One region of the Bacillus spongicola genome, then DNA from elsewhere that is predicted to be linked to it. Evidence: riboswitches for the same ligand, from Rfam matches in the RefSeq annotation. Region 1 holds a riboswitch; each other region holds the start of a gene.
What was found. A riboswitch is a leader RNA that binds a small molecule or an ion and turns the genes downstream of it on or off. The one in region 1 is predicted to bind cyclic di-GMP.

Region 1 (4,564 bases):
TTTCGTGGAAGACAGAGCTGCAAAAGGGTAGCAGGTAGATAAAGTGAGCATTTCATTTGGACTAGTTGGCAACGTGACACTGAGGTCATCTTCCTTAACAATGAACGTCTCTATAATCACATACTCGAATGTTCCGCTCGTCATTTCTACCAATAATGTATCTCCTATCGATAATTTGCCTAAACCTTTAAAAACCGTATCACGATGTCCCGCTAAAAAAATATTATCTTGTTGTCCGGGCAATTTAGTTGAGGATAAATGTCCAACACCTTTTTCTAAATCGATTTCATCGGTTCCCTCAACGATTGGAAGTTCTTTGTTTAAAACAGGAAGTTTTAGAAGGCCCACGATAGCCCCTTGAGTAAACTGGTATCTAGGAATGGGGTTCTCTTCATCCGCAAGCTGTTTCGTTTTAGACGAGAACTCAGCCTTCGATAAGGAATGTTTAGCTTCTTCAAGTGCGGCATTCGTTTGTTGATGTTGCGATAAAATAGAAAACAGGGCATAAAGAAAGAAACATGCTCCAAGAAAACAGAGAACAAGACCACTCCATCGCAACATGTTAAGCTTTCTCCTCTCTTTTATAGCGCATTAATCTAGTAAACTGCATAAATTCTCTCTTTGTTAATCCACTCCTAACAGCATCAGAAAGCAAAGATAACCACACTTTGTCTAAATAATTTCCCTCATGAACTTCTTCTGTTTTTATGAATTCATCGATTGGTATCCTTAGCGCATCAGCTATTTGTTTAAGGATCTTTAGCGAAGGGTTTTTTTGAAGTCCTCTCTCAATCGAACTAATATAGGATTTAGAAACGTTTGCATTTAATGATAGCTCATTGATGGAGATTCCTCGCTCTTCTCTTATTTCTCTGATTTTTTCTCCAATCATAAAATAACTCCTTTATATCATTATACGTTCATTATATAGAACAAAAGAGGCGATTAAAAGGGGATTTTAGTTTGTTTTTGAAAGAAAAGAAAAAAATGTTCGTTATATAGAAAAAATGCCTTTTATTCTCTCTGTTTGTACTTTATAATAGAATTATAATTCATTAAAAAGAACAAACGAGTGACATTTTTCCTGTTACTAAATGCATAGCTCGAATTATCTATCCAGTACAAGAAACAAATATATAGGATAAGCTCATCCTCCCTCGAACAGCCTTAGCCTAATATTTTCTTATCTAGCTCTTGTTAACAATTCTTTTGTAAGGCTCAATTCATAAACTTTGTTGCTTTTCGTATCAGTTTATCATCGATGATAGTACTTTGTTTCGGCTATCATTTCGTCTGTTTTTGATGGTAATCAAGAGTGAAATGGAGAATTTAGTGAGCCAGTTAGAAATAAAGGTACACCTAGCCCAGAATCAACAAGGAAAAATTGGCAGTATAAGAAAATATTAAAATGATGGGGTGCATGTAATGTATAAAAAAATGTGTTCACGTTGTTATCGTCCTTCCTTCAGTGCGACAGAGTTTGGTGACTGGCACTGCCCTACTTGCGGTCAAAACCTCACGAATAGTCCTTTCTTTAACGCGAATAGCTCCTTAGAAAAGCAATCAAGTTACATCCCAGCTACAAAAAAATTAGAAGCGTACCGAAAGCAGATGAAAAAAAGTTTGTAATACTCGACAAAATTAGCTACAGACTATGGAATTATGAAGAATTTCACCTATGGAAGGAGGGAAAATGTCACTATATAGCAAATATTGGTGATAAAAAATTCTGAAAATAAAGATTCGATAGACAAATTGTTACAAAAAATGGGAGGACACGTCTGTATAATGAGGAATATAGCAAATAACTACATCAGTTTAAAGGCAAACTCATTTAAAGATGAGGACGCAAAGCCACAGATCTACTGCTTATAACAAAATAAGCTATGATGGCTGGGTTGCCTGAAATACATCAGTATTTTAGGGGGAAGAATAATGGGGAAAATTGAACTGGATCTGGAGTGGATCCAACTAGTGAAAGAAGCTCTAGAAAGTGGAATTTCAAAAAATGAGATAAGAGAATTTTTGAAAACAAAGAAAATACCCACATCAAATGAAATGAGTCGAAATATTACAAAAAGTCTTGCATAATCTGCAAGACTTTATTTTTGTTCATTTCGCCATTTATTAAATTCGATAAATTCTTTGAATTGCTCTTTTGTGATACCAGAAGAAATAGCTTCTTGAGCAATATCTACCCAATCTGGATCGAGTGCATTGGTTTGTTTTGAATCAAATAATATTGACTCAATGGAGACATGAAGTGCAGACGAAATTTTTTCTAAAAATTGAACAGAAGGATTCTGCTGTAAATTACGCTCAAGCGCACTTAAATAAGATTTTGCGACGCCAGCTCGATCGGCTAGCTCAGTCATCGACATTTTTCTCTCCAGTCGCAATTGTTTTACACGTTCTCCAATCATAATCGACACCTCGTGATAAGTAGTAAACTACATTTATTAATAAAGTAACATATGTTAGCTATAGAGAACAAGTTCTCGTGAAAACATTTATAGGATTATTACTATTGTCCACTTGAATTAGACGTTAGTTTTGGTTTTAGTTTGATTTTTTTTCGAAAGGTTTCAATTAAGGGAGCACCTTCAAGACCTTGCTCAATCAGTTCATTTAGAAGTAATTCGGAGTAGTCTTTTGGTATTTTTTTAAGATGACCTTCCATCAACACACTAATCTTCCCATCAAGCTGCTTAATTCCGCGAATATGTATAAAGAAGGAAGCATAGTCGTTCTGAGGGTGAGTAATGACGACACGAATTTCTGTATCATCGGTGGTTTGTTGAATTTCTCGAAAGTAATCGTAATATTGACGAGAGGCAAAGGCTTCAACGAGCCACGTGCCTTTCAGATCTTCTTTATTAATAATTAGCCCATCTTCGATATCAATCGTCACAATTTCCTCTTGATCTATAATTTGAAAGGTAATAATTTTAAACGTTTTCATCGAATTCCTCCTTGGACATCATTCTAATCGGCTGCTTTCGCATTTGCTCAGTTTCCTTGACATCACTATACTACGGGTCCTCTTTTCGTATGATCTGAAGGGTGGATTTTAAAAAATGAACGATTTTCATACAGAATTTCTTCTTAAAGCAACAATTAAGAAGAATAGAGCCTTCTAATAAAAATTATATCATAGTAAAATCTGGAACACACATCTGAAAAAATTTTAAATTTGTTGGTTTGCTGAAATTTTACTAGAAAATGAATGAAAACTATTGAATTCCCCTAGCTGAATTCGGTAGTTAATGATGTAATTTTAAAAAGGAAGGAAGGAATCATCCATTTTACGTGCACCCACCTTCTCGATACAATGTGGTTAGAAGGGAGGGAGAGAATGATTAATCAAGTAACACTGGTCGGTCGACTGACAAAAGATCCAGTCCTAAAGCAAACCCGTGACGGTAAATCGGTATTAAATGTGACATTAGCTGTGAATCGCCACTACCGGAACGCTGCAGGTGAATTTGAAACGGATTTTGTTCTATGTACGCTCTGGAACAAAACGGCAGAAAACACCGCCGTCTATTGTGTGAAAGGATCGGTGGTCGGTATTATCGGAAAAATTCAAACGAGATACTACGAAAACACCGAAGGCAAACGAATTTACATGACCGAAGTATTCGGCGAAAGTGTTAAATTTTTAGGCCAAAAAACGCAACAAACGGCAGAAAATACCCATTTTACACCAGCAGAAGCTATTTTACCATAAGGAGGACCGCATCAGTGAGCAATCAAAACGAATTGAAAAAAATAGAACTACTTGTTGGTGAGCTAATTCTCAAACTAGGTCAAGCACGCTCGGAAATAGTCCAACTCCAAGAAAAAGTGTCCATCCTCGAGAAAAATACACTCACAGCATACTCAACTCTACCATTGACTCCAGTCGTAAAAGAAAATCAACTGTCCTCTTAACTTCCTCTATGCCCTCGTAATAGAGAGAAAAACATCTACCTCGTTTTAACCCTCGTCAAACTCCCCGTTGAGCCGGCTCCCCAACCGGCTCTTTTTTTGTGGATATTTATTGAGAAAACATTTTATTAGATGCTAAGAATTCGATTGATTATTGAGGCTGTTTTCGCAAAGATTGTGGCTTTTCGAATAGGAATATATTCCATGATTTGTATGACTTCGTGCTCTTTTCCTCATGAAAAATTCTCCATTTCTAGATAAAAGGTAAGAAATCAGTCGAAAAAACCTTACTGCCTGTTTTTTCTTTGTGCCAATAGCAACAAAGGATACGAAAAGAGCCATTATTAAAGGCTCCCCGTAAACGGGAAGCCTTCCAAACTAATGCTTATTTCAATGTAAGTAAGTCTTTTAAATCATGATCAGATAGCTCGGTAATCCAGGAATCGCTTTGGATGATGTCGTCGTTGAGTGCTTGTTTTTTCTCGAGCATCATGTCGATTTTTTCTTCGAGAGTACCGGATGTGATGAGCTTGTGCACGTGAACGAAGCGGTTTTGGCCGATTCGGTAGGCTCGGTCGGTTGCTTGGTTTTCGACTGCCGGATTCCACCAGCGATCATAGTGAATGACGTGATT
Region 2 (4,564 bases), on a different contig from region 1:
TACTCCACGATGTTTACTTGCTCTAGTGTTTTCTTCATAACGTCCTCCTAAACTAGGTTTTAATATATATAACCTCACAATTTTTTCTTACCTGAATTTTACCAACGAATTTAATCATCGGGATCGCCTCCTTTTTTTATTTGTGGGAATTTTTTCTTCCACATCCATATTTTAAGTTTTTACATCCAATATGTAAAGAATATTCTCTGATTGTTCGTTTAAACTGTTGTCAATTGCCATTCAATTTCCGTCGGGATGAAAATGCAGTCATTTTGCGGGTGCACAGTTTGATTGTCTATATATAATCCACGGTTGATACTGGTTTTTTCCATATTATTTTTTTCAAAACAAAAACGCCAATAGTATATTGGCGTTTTTGTTTATCTAGTTAGGATAAGAAGCTGTCTCACCCTATCCTAGCTTTAATTCGAATAACGAAATCTAGAAACAGTTGCTTGAAGCTCCTCAGCTAACTTAGATAACGAATCTGAAGCATGAGAGATTTCCTCCATAGAAGCCAATTGTTCTTCACTAGCTGCAGCAATCGTTTCCGTACTAGCAGATGTTTCTTTTGTGCCGGCTGCTAATGTCTCAATCGAGTCTTTAATGACTTCAACCCCTGCATTTAGTTCTTCAGTGGTTGCTGCTACTTCTTGAATTTGTGATGTAACTTGCTCAACAGAAGTTAAAATTTCCATAAAATTTCCAGAAGTTTCTTTTGTAAGAGAAATACCTGAATCCACATTCTCTTGGACGATGTTGATGTTTATGACGGTATCCTTTGACTCGTGTTGAATCGTGTTCACTAAAGTAGAAATTTGGTTAGCTGATTGACTCGTCTGATCGGCAAGTTTTCTAACTTCTTCAGCAACAACGGCAAATCCCTTCCCAGATTCACCTGCTCTTGCTGCTTCAATCGCTGCATTTAAGGCCAATAAGTTCGTTTGACTCGATATTTCGGTGATAAGGGAAGAAATATTACTAATTTCATCCGTACTTCCTACCAATGTAGTCAATCCATTTTTTGCAGAATCAACGGATTGGTGAATAGACTCCATCTGTTTTTGCATTTCATTGATTGAACCCATTCCAACCTCTGCCTTGTTTCTCATCTTCGCTGATAATTCAGCAATATTACTCGTATTATTTGAAACGAATGATAAGCCATTTAAAGACTCAGTGACTAGATCAAGACTTCGCTCACTCCTGATATTTTGTCGTGTGCTTTCAGAAGCAATCGTTTGCATAGAGCTTGAGATTTGGCCAGATGTAGTTTTAGACTCCTCAGAACTGGCTGACAATTCCTCCGATGCTGCTGCCACTTGTTCAGATGAGTAACTTACCTGTTGGATAATTTTACTTAAAGACAAAATGAATGAATTGAAAGATGAAGCTAATTCACCTAATTCATCTTTACTTTTAATTATTAACGACTTTGTTAAATCTGCTTCTCCATGAGCGATTTCCTTAAATTGCTCATTCAATTTTTTGAGCGGGTTCAAAATAGATCGACTGATTAAATAGCTTAAGCCGAGCCCAATGCTCACCGAAAGAATTACTGCGATGATAATAGCCCACTCTGCCCATACAGAGACCGAATGTATTCTATCTTGTAAATACTCTACATCTTGATTTAATAATTCCATAAGTTCATTCATTGAAGGATCCAACACTTCTTTTCTCAAAGTCCGTTCCTCGCCAAAATGAATAGATGCAGCCAGGTCTGGATTTTCTTTATACGTAGAAAGTACTTGTTGATTTAATGCCCAGAAATCATTTGCATGCATCTCAATTTCATCTACCATTTCTGCGTATTGCTTATCTTGTAATAGCGGTTTTATAGACTTAAGCGAAGTCGATATCTCTTCAAATTTGGCAGACATCCCTTCCCCATATTTTGGATCTCCTGAAATAATAAAACCTCTTTCGTCATTCGATAATCCAACTATCCTGTACTGAACGGATTTCAATTCAGTTTGAACCCTCATTTCCCTCTCTAATTTTTGCTCATTTTTCTCTGTTGAGAACAAAACAATTATTGATGTTCCCCCGACAATAATCAGTGAACTGAGTAGAAATAAGATAAGACCATACAAGCGTGTTTTGATTTTCATTTTCATTTTCCTCCTCCGCAATAATTTCAACTGTAGTAAATTTCAATAAAAAAACTAACTAAAAAATTAGTTAGTCGGTTGCGCTACTCACTCCCAATCATCCAAGCGCCCAAATAAAGATGATTTTTCACAGTTTCTATTGTATTTATATTTCTTATATCGGCATATAAATTAGGAAATGAAGCTTCCTTATTCAAAATGATATTTTTTTCACAAGGCTCTTTTCGTATACATTGTGACTATTCGATTATTTTTTTGCTTAAATCTACCACTTCACTGTTAAATTCCATCATAAATAAACGGTCCAGTTGCCTGCCGTCCCTGAACAGCCACAAACTTTGTGAAAACAGTCTTCTTAGAAGAACTTCTGATTGTCGTCAGCTAATTTATTTTCGTCCAAGCATTTATCCTGCACAGGCAAGCTTAATGGGTAGGACAATCAATTAGAAAAAGCAAATCAACATCTTCGAAAAGAAAAAATTGATTTGCCCATATTCGCATTACTCGTTTAGGCTGCATTGGTATAGAAAGCTGTTTTTCTGAGTTATATTTAACTCGCGTTTAGTAAATATTTTTTTGCTTATCTTTTCGAATATTTTGGACAAACACATTGGTTAACTTGAGCAAGCAATTAACGATATTATCAGTAGTAGCAACATTCACGAACAGACCCTTCAAAAAACTGATTTTAGCTCTATGCTTTATTGGGCTTCGTATTAAAATCAATCAGTGAACAATATCCCACCTACTCATTACAGATCATTTATATCTTTTGACCAAATCGTCGATAGATTTCTTCCATTGTACTTCGACTGATATAAAGCTTTGTCAGCCTGTCTGAATAATTCCTCCATTGAGTTAGAATGGAGGGGATATTCAGAAATACCCAATGAAATGGTAACGGGTTTTCCAGTAGGAGTAGTTGTTTTTTCAATAATCAAGCGAATCTTTTCCCCCATCCCGTACGCTTCAAAAGATCTAGTATGCGGTAGTAATAACACAAATTCCTCTCCACCATAGCGAAAAAAGAGATCCTCTGTTCTCAATAAAGATTGAACAGTATGAGCTAAAAATTTAAGTACCTCATCCCCGACCGGGTGACCATACGTATCATTCACAACTTTAAAACGATCAATATCAACAACAACTACGGAAAATACGTTCCCTCCACTCGCCCAAAGGTTCATAACTTCATTTAGTTTCCTACGATTTGGTAAACCTGTTAATGAATCTGTCATGGCTGCATTCGTCAATTCCTGATTATTTTCTTGGACGGACTGAATAGCGATTAATACGCTTTTCGTCAGCAAATCCGCTTCACGATTCCAATGAGACTGAATTCCAGGAGTTTCGACTGACTTGCCTGCTGCTAGTTGGTTCACTAAATCTGCCAAATGAATAATAGGACGAGCTAGCTTGCGAGCTAGTAGAACAGATAGAAATAGCAGAAGCGTAAAGGGAGGAAGAATGTAAAAAACCTGCTCTTGAATCCGTTTAAATAGTAATTTCTCAACATATGAAAGGGGTGTTTGCTGCACGACTCCCCAACCCGTTTCTGGAATTTGATTGTAAGCCGCTAACATTTTAACTCCTTTGGTATTCGTGACCTGAGCTACGCCACTCTCACCTTGAGTTACCTTCTTTACAATAGGGTTTTTCATTACGGTTTCGCCGACTCGTTCTCGAATGGGATGGAAAAGTAATTTCCCCTCCGGACCGACAACATAATAATATGAACCGTTTTCATCAATATAGTCATTGCCAAGAATTTCATTTAGGACATTTTGTTCTTGAAGATAGACCGTGCCAGCAAGTATCCCTCTGTACTGGCCATTTCGGTCATAAATGGGTTGGCTCATCAATAATACGAGTCGACCTGAGCGAACTATATAAGGAGCAGTTAACGTAGGCTTTCTTGACTCCAGAACGTCTTTTGTTCCTTCTGTAGAAATGTATTTATTTTTGAGTCCTACACTACTGGGAGCAATATTTCGAATGAGCCCTGTGTCATCTATCCAAGATAATGAATTAAAATACCGACTGTTTTTTCTTAATAATTCTAAATGTTCTTCAATTTCTTCATCTGTCATCTGATCAATATCGGTATAGAACGCTGATGTATCTTCCAAGCTTAATCTCATCGTTTGAAACAATGAATCAACTGAACTGCTAATCTTTTCAGACATGGACGAGTTCAAATAAAAATACGTCGAGATCATTGACCTTCGATCGGATTGATAGGAAGATAAAAATAAAATCAAGATCGTTAAAATGACAGATACCGAAACTAGACTCGAAAACAATGTGGTTAGTTTATATTTTCTCTGCTGCACTATGTTTTTCATAAATCAAACTCCCATTGATAGAAAACAATCATCTTATTAATCTGTAGCTCATTATACATTTCCTCTAGAATTGAATACAGAGGTATTAATTATTGATCAATAATA
Region 3 (4,564 bases), on a different contig from region 1:
CAGTTCTATTACTTGATTACAGGAGGGGCATTGGAAGCGGAAGTTGGATTGTATTAAAAATCGTCTGTCTTCTACTAAATTCTTACTAAGTCAATTAGCTAGGACAGTTTTTTGAGGATAGGCTGAAGAATTTTTCATTAGGAAAAGAGCACGAAGTCATACAAGTCAAAGGATTCCTTCTTATTCAAAAAGCCACAATCTTTGCGAAAACAGCCTATTTAAAAGAAAACTAAAGTTCAACCTTTAAACTGACAAATTTTTCTACCGATGACTTTCGCTTGTAACTAGGACAAATAGTCGAGACTGCTATAAACCTATAGTAGTATCAACTTTTATAGTAGGGAAAGCAGAATCGTCAGTAGTGCGGATGCGAAAATTGTTGAAAATTAACTAGTTATGTCAAACGAAATTCTAGTATGCTAGAACACTTGCTATTTGAAAATCTATCTGTTATCCTTATTAGTAATTATTTTTGTTCGGTAGATATGGGAAGAAAATGATACTTTTCGCCTGGATATCATTTAGAGCAAGAATAGTAATACATTGTGTGTAACACGCACTAGGAGGCAACAAATATGGAAAACGGTAAAGTAAAATGGTTTAATGCAGAAAAAGGATTCGGCTTCATCGAAGTTGAAGGTGGAGAAGACGTATTCGTACATTTCTCAGCTATCCAAGGCGAAGGTTTCAAAACTCTTGAAGAAGGTCAAGAAGTATCTTTCGAAGTAGAACAAGGCGCACGCGGACCACAAGCTGCTAACGTTCAAAAAGCATAATTAGCCTTTGCAAAAACAGACTCCTATTTAAGGAGTCTGTTTTATTTTTAAGTAGAAATTAAAGAGTTGATAGAAGAAGGGAGGTACTAAGTGCCTCCCTCTTTTTTTATGTACTCTTCTACTCAATATGGAATTGATCAACAATTGAACGTAATTCTTGAGCCATTGCGGTCAACGTTTGGGTGGAAGAGCTGATTTGTTCCATAGAAGAAGTCATTTCTTCTTGACTTGCTGACACTTGAACAGTAGAGGCTGCCGTTTCCCTCACCATTTGGGCCATGCCTTGTGTGTGCCGAGCGACTGTTTCAGATTCTGAGGCAATTTGGTCAATAGAGAAAAGGATAGTCTTAAAATTATCTGTGAATAAAGTGAATACCTTTGAAATATTGGTGAATGTCTCGGCTGTTTGATGGACAACATTTAAGCCACGATCAACGGCATGTGAAGACGAGTTAACCGAAGAGCTGACAGTGCTTATTTCATTCGTAACGGTATGAAGGATGCTTGCGATTTCACCAGAAGAATTTTTGGCTTGCTCGGCTAATCGGCGGACTTCATCAGCCACGACAGCAAATCCCTTCCCATGCTCTCCTGCACGAGCAGCCTCGATTGCTGCGTTTAGTGCGAGAAGATTCGTTTGTTCAGAAATTTCTTCAATTTGACGTGTGACAACCGCAATATTTTGTGAGTGATGTTCTAGGTTGTCCATTATCTTTTCTGTATCTTTTATGGTGGTTGGTATACTATACATTTCTGTTGACACTTGTTGGACGGATTGATGTCCACTCTCGACTTGTTGCTTCGATTCAATGGAATAGGAATTTGTTTCATTGATCTTCTCTTTTATTTGCTGGATTGTTTCGTTAGTCGATAGAATCGTTGAATGATTTGCGTCTGAAAGCTTTGTTTGTGCTTCTGCACTTGAAGAAATATCTTGAATGTTAACCATGATATTGTCAGCGACTACTGTATTTTCTTCAGCACTTGCCATCAGCTCTTCTGACGATTGTAATAGTTTATCAGAGGAATTTTGGATGGTTTTTGTAATGATATGGAAATGACTAGTCATTTCATTAAAAATTATTTTCATTTGCCCGATTTCGTCATTTGAGTGAACCGGAAGCCAGACCGTTAAATCCCCTTCTTTAAAACGATTCATTCCGGACGTTAGCTGATTAAACGGTCTCAAGATATAGTAGGTAACGGGAATGATGATAATGAATGTTAGGATAACTACAATAATGGTTATAAGTATTAGCGTTTTGAAAATATTCGTAGCAGGCTGCATAATATCGTGTAGGTAACTCCCCACTCCTAGAACCCAACCGTTCGGAAGCTCCTTGAAGGCAATCACCTTCTTGCCGCCATCCCAATCATATTCAATAAATCCTGTCTTCTTAGTTACCATCTCTTCAACAAAGCTGTGTTGAATTAAACTGGTTCCGATTGTATCAGGATTAGGGTGATGAATAACATTTCCGGCTTCATCTAATATAAATGCATATCCAGTCATCCCATTTGGTTCGTAGTATTTTTCTTTTATGCCGCTAACGAGCTTTGCGATAGTGGTTTGATTTTCATTGCCTGAATTTATCGTTTCAGTGTAATTGGATAGGGTGTCTGCTTGTAAGCCCACCATATAGTTTAGGTCTGTAAATGTTAAGTCCTTTATGCCGCCATAGGTTTGTTTGTAGCTAATCCAGGTCGTGATGATAAGCGGAATGACGGTAAAAAATAAAACTAGTAAAATGATCTTTCTTCTAAATTTTAAATTCATAAAAAATTTCATGCGGACCACCAATAAAATAGAAAAAAATGCCTATAGGAATGAAGGCAACACAGTAAATGTGAAGCAGCTGGCTGGCGTTCCAATTAGAGTAGCCCCTATAGCTTTGCGTCCCAACCTTTCGATTGGTTTGCCCTTAAAATGTAAATGTAGGGGTATTTTAACATATAAAATTTTTTTGCCTGATTATTAGAATATTCTTTTTGTTTGATTCAAGCTATATGTGTCTATTTGCTAAAACCATGTAAGTGAAAAGATAGAATTTCCACGATATAACGCGAAATTTTTGTTTTTTTATAAAAAATTCTGAACATCTGCCTGAATATCAGCTAAAATAAAGATAACATCAATATCGCTGGAGAATTGGGGGAGTTTAAGGTGAAGAAATTCAAAAAGCTTCGAATCAACATGAGCATAAGGAAGAAAATTATAACGGGATTTATTATTATTTTATTTTTAATGCTAGTCGGAAATGCTTTCAATCTTATGCAAATGAATCGAGTGAGTACGTCGGTCAATTCAATGACGGAAAATGAATTTCCTGCAATTGAATCAGTCCTAGAAATTAAGGGGGCGCATGAATTAACCTATGGTATTTTACTTGAATATACAAATGCATTACGAGCCAATCATAATGTAGATATGAAGAAATTTTCAGGACAATTAGAAGAAAATAAGAAGCGTTTTGATGAGTTATATGATCATTATCAACAATATATTGATAATGAGAAAGAACAGCAATTATTTTCTAATCTTACCGCGCATCGAGATAAGTCGATTACAATTGTAGATCAGGTTCTTAACCAAGGGGAATATAACATGATTACGATTAATCGCTTACAACAAGAAGCGCAAATCACCATCACGAGCATTGAAGCAAATATCGCCAAAATTGTTGAAATCAATGAAAACTCAATCGTTTCTTCAAAGGAAGCAGTTTCAACAAGTTTTCAACAAGCGAGAACCAATACGATGTTCTTTATGGTTTTAGCCACCATAGCTGGAATTGTTATTGTCATTATCATGACAAGACTCATTGCTACGCCGATTAGAAGAGTGACTAGAGTATTGAAGGAAGTAGCTGCTGGAAATTTGGCAGTGGATAAAATAAATATTAAAAATCGTGACGAAATTGGAGAGATGGTGACCTCCTTAAATCGAATGGTTGAAGATTTAAATGGAACCATTTCGACGGTTCGTTCAGCTACTCACCAAGTGGCAGCTTCAGGAGAAGAATTTAATGCGAGTGCGGATCAAACCGTGAAAGCTACCGATCATCTGTCAGCATTAGCTCAAAATTCAGCTGCAGGAGCCGAGCAACAGTTACAAAGCATCAATGATGTCTCGGTTGCAGTGAATCAATTGTCAACAGGTATCAATGAGATCGCTTCAAAAGCTTCTGAGATGTCTCAGCGTACTGAAGAATCGATACGATCTACTCAAAAAGGCTCAGCTAATGTTGAAAATGTAGTAAAGCAAATGAATTTAATTTCAAAAAATGTCGATGACACGTCACAAATCATCGAGATATTAGGTGTGAAGTCTTCGGAGATTGGGAGTATAACAGAGGTCATTACAACCATTGCGGATCAAACGAATTTGCTCGCCCTAAATGCAGCGATTGAAGCGGCGAGAGCAGGGGAGCATGGGAAAGGTTTTGCCGTTGTTGCGGATGAGGTAAGAAAATTAGCAGAAGGTTCACGTAATGCAGCGGAAAAGATCACAAATATGATTGAAAATATTCAAGCTGAGACGAAAAAGGCCATTTTGTCCATGAATGCTGGGACAGAACAGGTGGAACACGGTATTACTTTTTCAAAACAAGTAGATCAGGCTTTTGCACTTATCGATCATTCCATCACAGATGTTTCAACAAGAGTAGAGGAGGTATCTGCAGCCGTTTTGCAAATGACAATGGTAAGCGAGCATATTGTTGATTCAATTAATAATGTGAAAGAAATAGCTGAGACAAGCGTTCAAGCGAGTCAAGAAAGCTCGGCCG
Region 4 (4,564 bases), on a different contig from region 1:
AGCTTCTACAGCATACAATTCATTTCCACTATCTAAACTAAATAATGGTTGATATTCATGATAGATAACATCTTCTTGAAAAAAATCAAAAATATTCATAGGTCTCCTTAAAATCGTGACTTATGTACAATTATGAAGGTATGTTAATACTGATTCTATTTTCCTATAAATAAATATATCATACAATCTACTATAGTATTCTTTTGGTAGACTCTTTTCGTATACATTGTGGCTATTTCATCTGATTTTTGAGTAAATCCTCCATTTCATTGTTGATTTCTATTAAACACAGACGAAATGATGCCCGAAACAAAGCTATATCACAGATGATTAACTGATACGAAAAGCCACAACCTTTGCGAAAACAGCCTCTTTTTATTATCCTAAAATTTTTTTGATATTTCCCTCTTATCACTCACATGCTGCGTACCGTTTTTTGTCTATTTTATTTGTGTACATTTTTTTATCAGCCGTTCTCACTAACTCTTGGAGTGATTCACCGTCAGCAGGATAACTCACTATTCCGATTGAGAGAGAGATGGTTTCATTCGGCAAAAGTGTTTTCAATTCATTCGTTATCGCTTTTTGTAGATTTGGTTGCTTCTCGGAGGTTAAAACTACAAATTCATCTCCCCCCCATCTGCAAACAACATCTCCCTTCTGAAAATATTTCCTGAGCGTGCTTGCGATCGATATGAGCGCTTCATCTCCTACTTGATGACCATAAACATCGTTAACTCTCTTAAAATCATCTAAATCAATAAACTGAAGAAAAAACGAAATTTGACTCTTTTTTCGTCTCTCAAAGGCCTTCGTTAAGAAATAACGATTCCTTAGATTAGTCAGTACGTCCATGTGAGCAACATACCGATATTTGTCAAAATAATACCCTAAAAGAAAGCCTAAGGTACATAGTAAAAAGAACATTGCGAGAAGAAAATAATCCGCTATTCCGGAAAAATAGATATTCTTATAAGTCAGATACCTTATTATGATAAACAACGAACCAAACCCTGTAATGGAGCCTATCACCCAAATACGACCATGCCAATTCATTGCATTCATCACCTAATCTTCCATAATTATTTGCTTCTTGGAAGTAATTTTCTCATGATAGTTAAGGTAGAAAATTCAAAGGAAATGACTCACAGTTCTCGACATTATGGGGTTTACCTAAATAGTAACCTTGACCAAAATGGACGCCTATTTTTCGAGCAAATGCTAAATCGGCTTCTGTTTCAATCCCTTCGAGAACTATATGATCATTTGCTAAAAAATAAACGAGGCTTTTCAAAAAATGTTGTTTTCGTGCGTGGTTTGCTAGGTTCTTTCCAAAATATCGATCTAACTTGATAATACTTGGTTCTAACTCAATGACAGTCCGAATCGTAGATTGTCCCTTTCCTAAATCATCCAATGCTACTAAAGCACCTACATTCTTTAAATAGACAATCCGATCATTTAATACCTCAAAACACTCGGTGGTCGCCGCTTCGCTAATTTCAAACACAATTCGATTTAATGGATATTTAACTTCTGAAATAACAGAATCTAAGAACTCCTGGAATAGCGGATTGGTCAGTGTTGAGGGATAAACATTGACAGATAGTCTAGGGTATATCAGTTCATCTTTGTAGTGGTTTTTATAGACCCTCATTGCTTCAAGCATAGATGCACAATCTAGCTCAAACAACAACCCTTCCTCTAATGCTTTCTGAAATAAATGTTGCGGGGATGAAAAAAACCCACACCTAATTAAACTCTCATACCCAATAATTTCACCTGTATGAACTAAGTGCACTGGCTGAAAGACATGTGTAAACAGCCGCTCTCTTATCACTTTTTCAATCGGAATATTCATCATAAATATTTCTTGTCTCTCCTTCCCCTCTATTCAAGAGTATTATATAAGTTGAGAGTGGACTGCCGTCTGAATCACATAACGGACTGCTAATAGCCTCATAGGTTCTACCCAATGTTCTCGAAGTTGACCATACTAATACATCAAAAAAAGCTGCCCATTTTTAAGGGCAGCAGTACAAATAAAATCCTTATACTCGCAACTGGCTGGCATTGCTATCTTTCACAGCATTAGCCCCTTTAGCTTTGCGTCCTAATCTTTCAATTAGTTTGCCCACGTACATATTCTATTGATTACTAGGATAATTCTACCACAACTTCCGTTACATTTACATACTAACTCGTAAAAAATAACCAATTTTTTCTATAAAATAACCTCAGATCTTCAGTTTGATACTTATCATTCAATTTATTTAACCACCCAACACATTCACAAAAAATAGAAAATTGAAGGAATAAACTAGTTTTTAGTCGAATGTTTATAGACATTCTTAGTCTAATTTATGAACGGGGTGAAAATTCACATGAAGTTTCCTAAATCAACTATTGATTATTACGATTTTATTCCATTTCAAAATGGATTTGTATTTAAATTCATTAAAAAAGAGAATCGATTTATTCACACATTTTGTGAAGGGAAATTATTAGAAAAGATGAATCTATCTCCAGAACTTATCTTAGGGAAATCCCTTGATGACATTATTCCTCATCCTCAAGCTGAACAAAAATCAGCTATTTATGAGGAGGCCTGGTCTGGATCAGTGACCAATTATGAAGGGCATATAAATGATATTTATTATATGGCAACCTTAACTCCCTATAAAAAAAACAATAGAGTAGTTGAAGTGATTGGTACTGCGATTGATATTACCAAAGAGAAGCAAAACGAAGAAAGAATCAAAAAGACAGAGAAACTAGCTATGGTAGGCGAATTAGCAGCCGGTATCGCACATGAGATCCGTAACCCACTTACCTCTTTAAAAGGATTTACACAGATGATTCAAAAAGAGGTGCAAGAAGATCACCTGAAACAATACGTAGAAATTATGCTAGATGAATTAGATAGAATTAATAGTATCGTGAACGAATTTATGATGATTGCAAAACCGCACGAAAACATTAAGATTTGCAAACATAATCTTTCTAATTTACTATACGGTGTCCTCAATTTAATAAAACCAGAGGCCATGCTAAAAGGCATTTCGATTACAGCAGCGATTGACAGCTCGATTGAAGGTGAGTGTGATGGTAATCAAATTAAGCAGGTACTAATCAATCTCCTTCAAAATGCCATTGACGCATCACTTGAAACTAAAAGAGATATTCACATTTCTTTAAAAAAAGTTGACGAGCACTGGTATACGATCAAAATTCAAGATGGGGGAACCGGAATCTCATTGGAACGACAAAAAAAGCTTTTTGAGCCTTTTTATACGACTAAAGAAAAAGGAACAGGTTTGGGTTTAATGGTTTGCAAAAGGATTATTGAATACCATCAAGGGCATATTCTAGTAGAAAGCAAAGAAAACCTTGGCACTAAAGTGACTCTTACTCTACCAACAGTCAAAAACGTCCCCTCTGAATATGGTGAAACAAATTGAGGGCACTTATACAAAATAGGAGGTTCCTCTTAAAATAACAAATACAAATCCTATTCACATTAATTAAATTGCTCTAACGTTTCTTCAATACTTTGCCAAAAGGATTCTTGTTCTAATCCCATTCTCCACATGGAAATTCCGGCTAATTTATATTTTTTAACAAGATGCACCTTTTCAGAGATACTTTGGTTGTTTTCAAACCAAATAACATGAATTTGTTCCTGTTCATCTTGATAATGAACATATGGTGATTGCGAGGGATCATCCCACTGTACTGCTAAATTTTTTTCAAGAAGCAGGTTCTCTACTTCCGCTTGGGAAACTGCTTTGTGGTCTGCTCCCAGCGTTAAATTCCAATCATAACCATAAGAAGGAATACCCAATAAAAGCTTTTCAGAATCAATATGTGTGGCAGCGTAGTCGAGCACATCTGTCATCCAATTTACTCCCGCTACTGGTCCTGGCTCTCCCCAGGTGCCATGCTCATCATAAGTCATCAATTGGATATAATCAGCATTTTTTCCTAGTTCATGGTAATCAAATGTTCCTATCCACTCATTATCAGGAAAGTCACCTGTTTTTGCAGGGACGGAAATCATAAGATCTATCTGTTCTTTTTCTAATGATAGAGAGAGATTCGCTATAAATTCTGTGTATAACAGACGATCACTTGGATTCATTTTTTCAAAATCTACATTCACTCCGGTATAGCCATTTTCCTTTGTTAATTTTACAAGCTCTTGAATCAACATACTACTTTTCTCATTACTGGCTAAAATCGTGTGAGCTAAATCTGGATCGAAGCCATTTTGAATGGTCGCGAATCGCTTTACTTCATGTTGTTTTGCAAGTGCTAACCCCTCCGTTGGTATTTCTCCGAGAATTTCCCCCATATTGTTAACCTCGAACGTAGCGGTAGCTACTGCATTCATATAAGAATAATAGTTTGATAAGGAATTTAATGACTTTTCATCATCTTCATAGTATTTCGTATAAAATCCAAGAATGACAGGAGTATCTGTCGCTCTTTTTCCATTCTTAATAAGCAAAGTCAGCGATTCCTTGGAAATTTTTCCATCTTGCCAATACTCCCGATCTGGTAG

Region 2: it holds a riboswitch for cyclic di-GMP, as region 1 does, so the genes downstream of both, U8D43_RS12485 (methyl-accepting chemotaxis protein) here and U8D43_RS10805 (anti-repressor SinI family protein) in region 1, are expected to answer to the same signal.
Region 3: it holds a riboswitch for cyclic di-GMP, as region 1 does, so the genes downstream of both, U8D43_RS20915 (cache domain-containing protein) here and U8D43_RS10805 (anti-repressor SinI family protein) in region 1, are expected to answer to the same signal.
Region 4: it holds a riboswitch for cyclic di-GMP, as region 1 does, so the genes downstream of both, U8D43_RS03425 (EAL domain-containing protein) here and U8D43_RS10805 (anti-repressor SinI family protein) in region 1, are expected to answer to the same signal.

What each region holds. Positions count from the first base shown of each region.
Region 1 covers NZ_JAYKTS010000013.1:100,930-105,493, reverse strand. The annotation lists gene srtD (class D sortase, LPxTATN-specific) at 1-561, opposite strand, end outside; gene U8D43_RS10810 (helix-turn-helix domain-containing protein) at 563-892, opposite strand; cyclic di-GMP riboswitch class I at 1,814-1,906, shown strand; gene U8D43_RS10805 (anti-repressor SinI family protein) at 1,936-2,091, shown strand; gene U8D43_RS10800 (helix-turn-helix domain-containing protein) at 2,103-2,423, opposite strand; gene U8D43_RS10795 (YwpF family protein) at 2,525-2,962, opposite strand; gene U8D43_RS10790 (single-stranded DNA-binding protein) at 3,356-3,730, shown strand; gene U8D43_RS10785 (hypothetical protein) at 3,745-3,933, shown strand; gene U8D43_RS10780 (DEAD/DEAH box helicase) at 4,316-4,564, opposite strand, start outside.
Region 2 covers NZ_JAYKTS010000017.1:45,324-49,887, forward strand. The annotation lists gene U8D43_RS12480 (GNAT family N-acetyltransferase) at 1-38, opposite strand, end outside; gene U8D43_RS12485 (methyl-accepting chemotaxis protein) at 423-2,114, opposite strand; cyclic di-GMP riboswitch class II at 2,178-2,261, opposite strand; gene U8D43_RS12490 (sensor domain-containing diguanylate cyclase) at 2,867-4,459, opposite strand.
Region 3 covers NZ_JAYKTS010000006.1:167,637-172,200, forward strand. The annotation lists gene U8D43_RS06635 (hypothetical protein) at 1-57, shown strand, start outside; gene U8D43_RS06640 (cold-shock protein) at 576-776, shown strand; gene U8D43_RS20910 (methyl-accepting chemotaxis protein) at 895-1,485, opposite strand; partial or broken gene U8D43_RS20915 (cache domain-containing protein) at 1,852-2,565, opposite strand; cyclic di-GMP riboswitch class I at 2,625-2,707, opposite strand; partial or broken gene U8D43_RS20920 (HAMP domain-containing protein) at 2,971-3,729, shown strand; gene U8D43_RS20925 (methyl-accepting chemotaxis protein) at 3,724-4,564, shown strand, end outside.
Region 4 covers NZ_JAYKTS010000003.1:200,035-204,598, reverse strand. The annotation lists gene U8D43_RS03435 (EAL domain-containing protein) at 1-99, opposite strand, end outside; gene U8D43_RS03430 (GGDEF domain-containing protein) at 412-1,065, opposite strand; gene U8D43_RS03425 (EAL domain-containing protein) at 1,118-1,864, opposite strand; cyclic di-GMP riboswitch class I at 2,056-2,145, opposite strand; gene U8D43_RS03420 (ATP-binding protein) at 2,385-3,461, shown strand; gene U8D43_RS03415 (glycosyl hydrolase family 18 protein) at 3,521-4,564, opposite strand, start outside.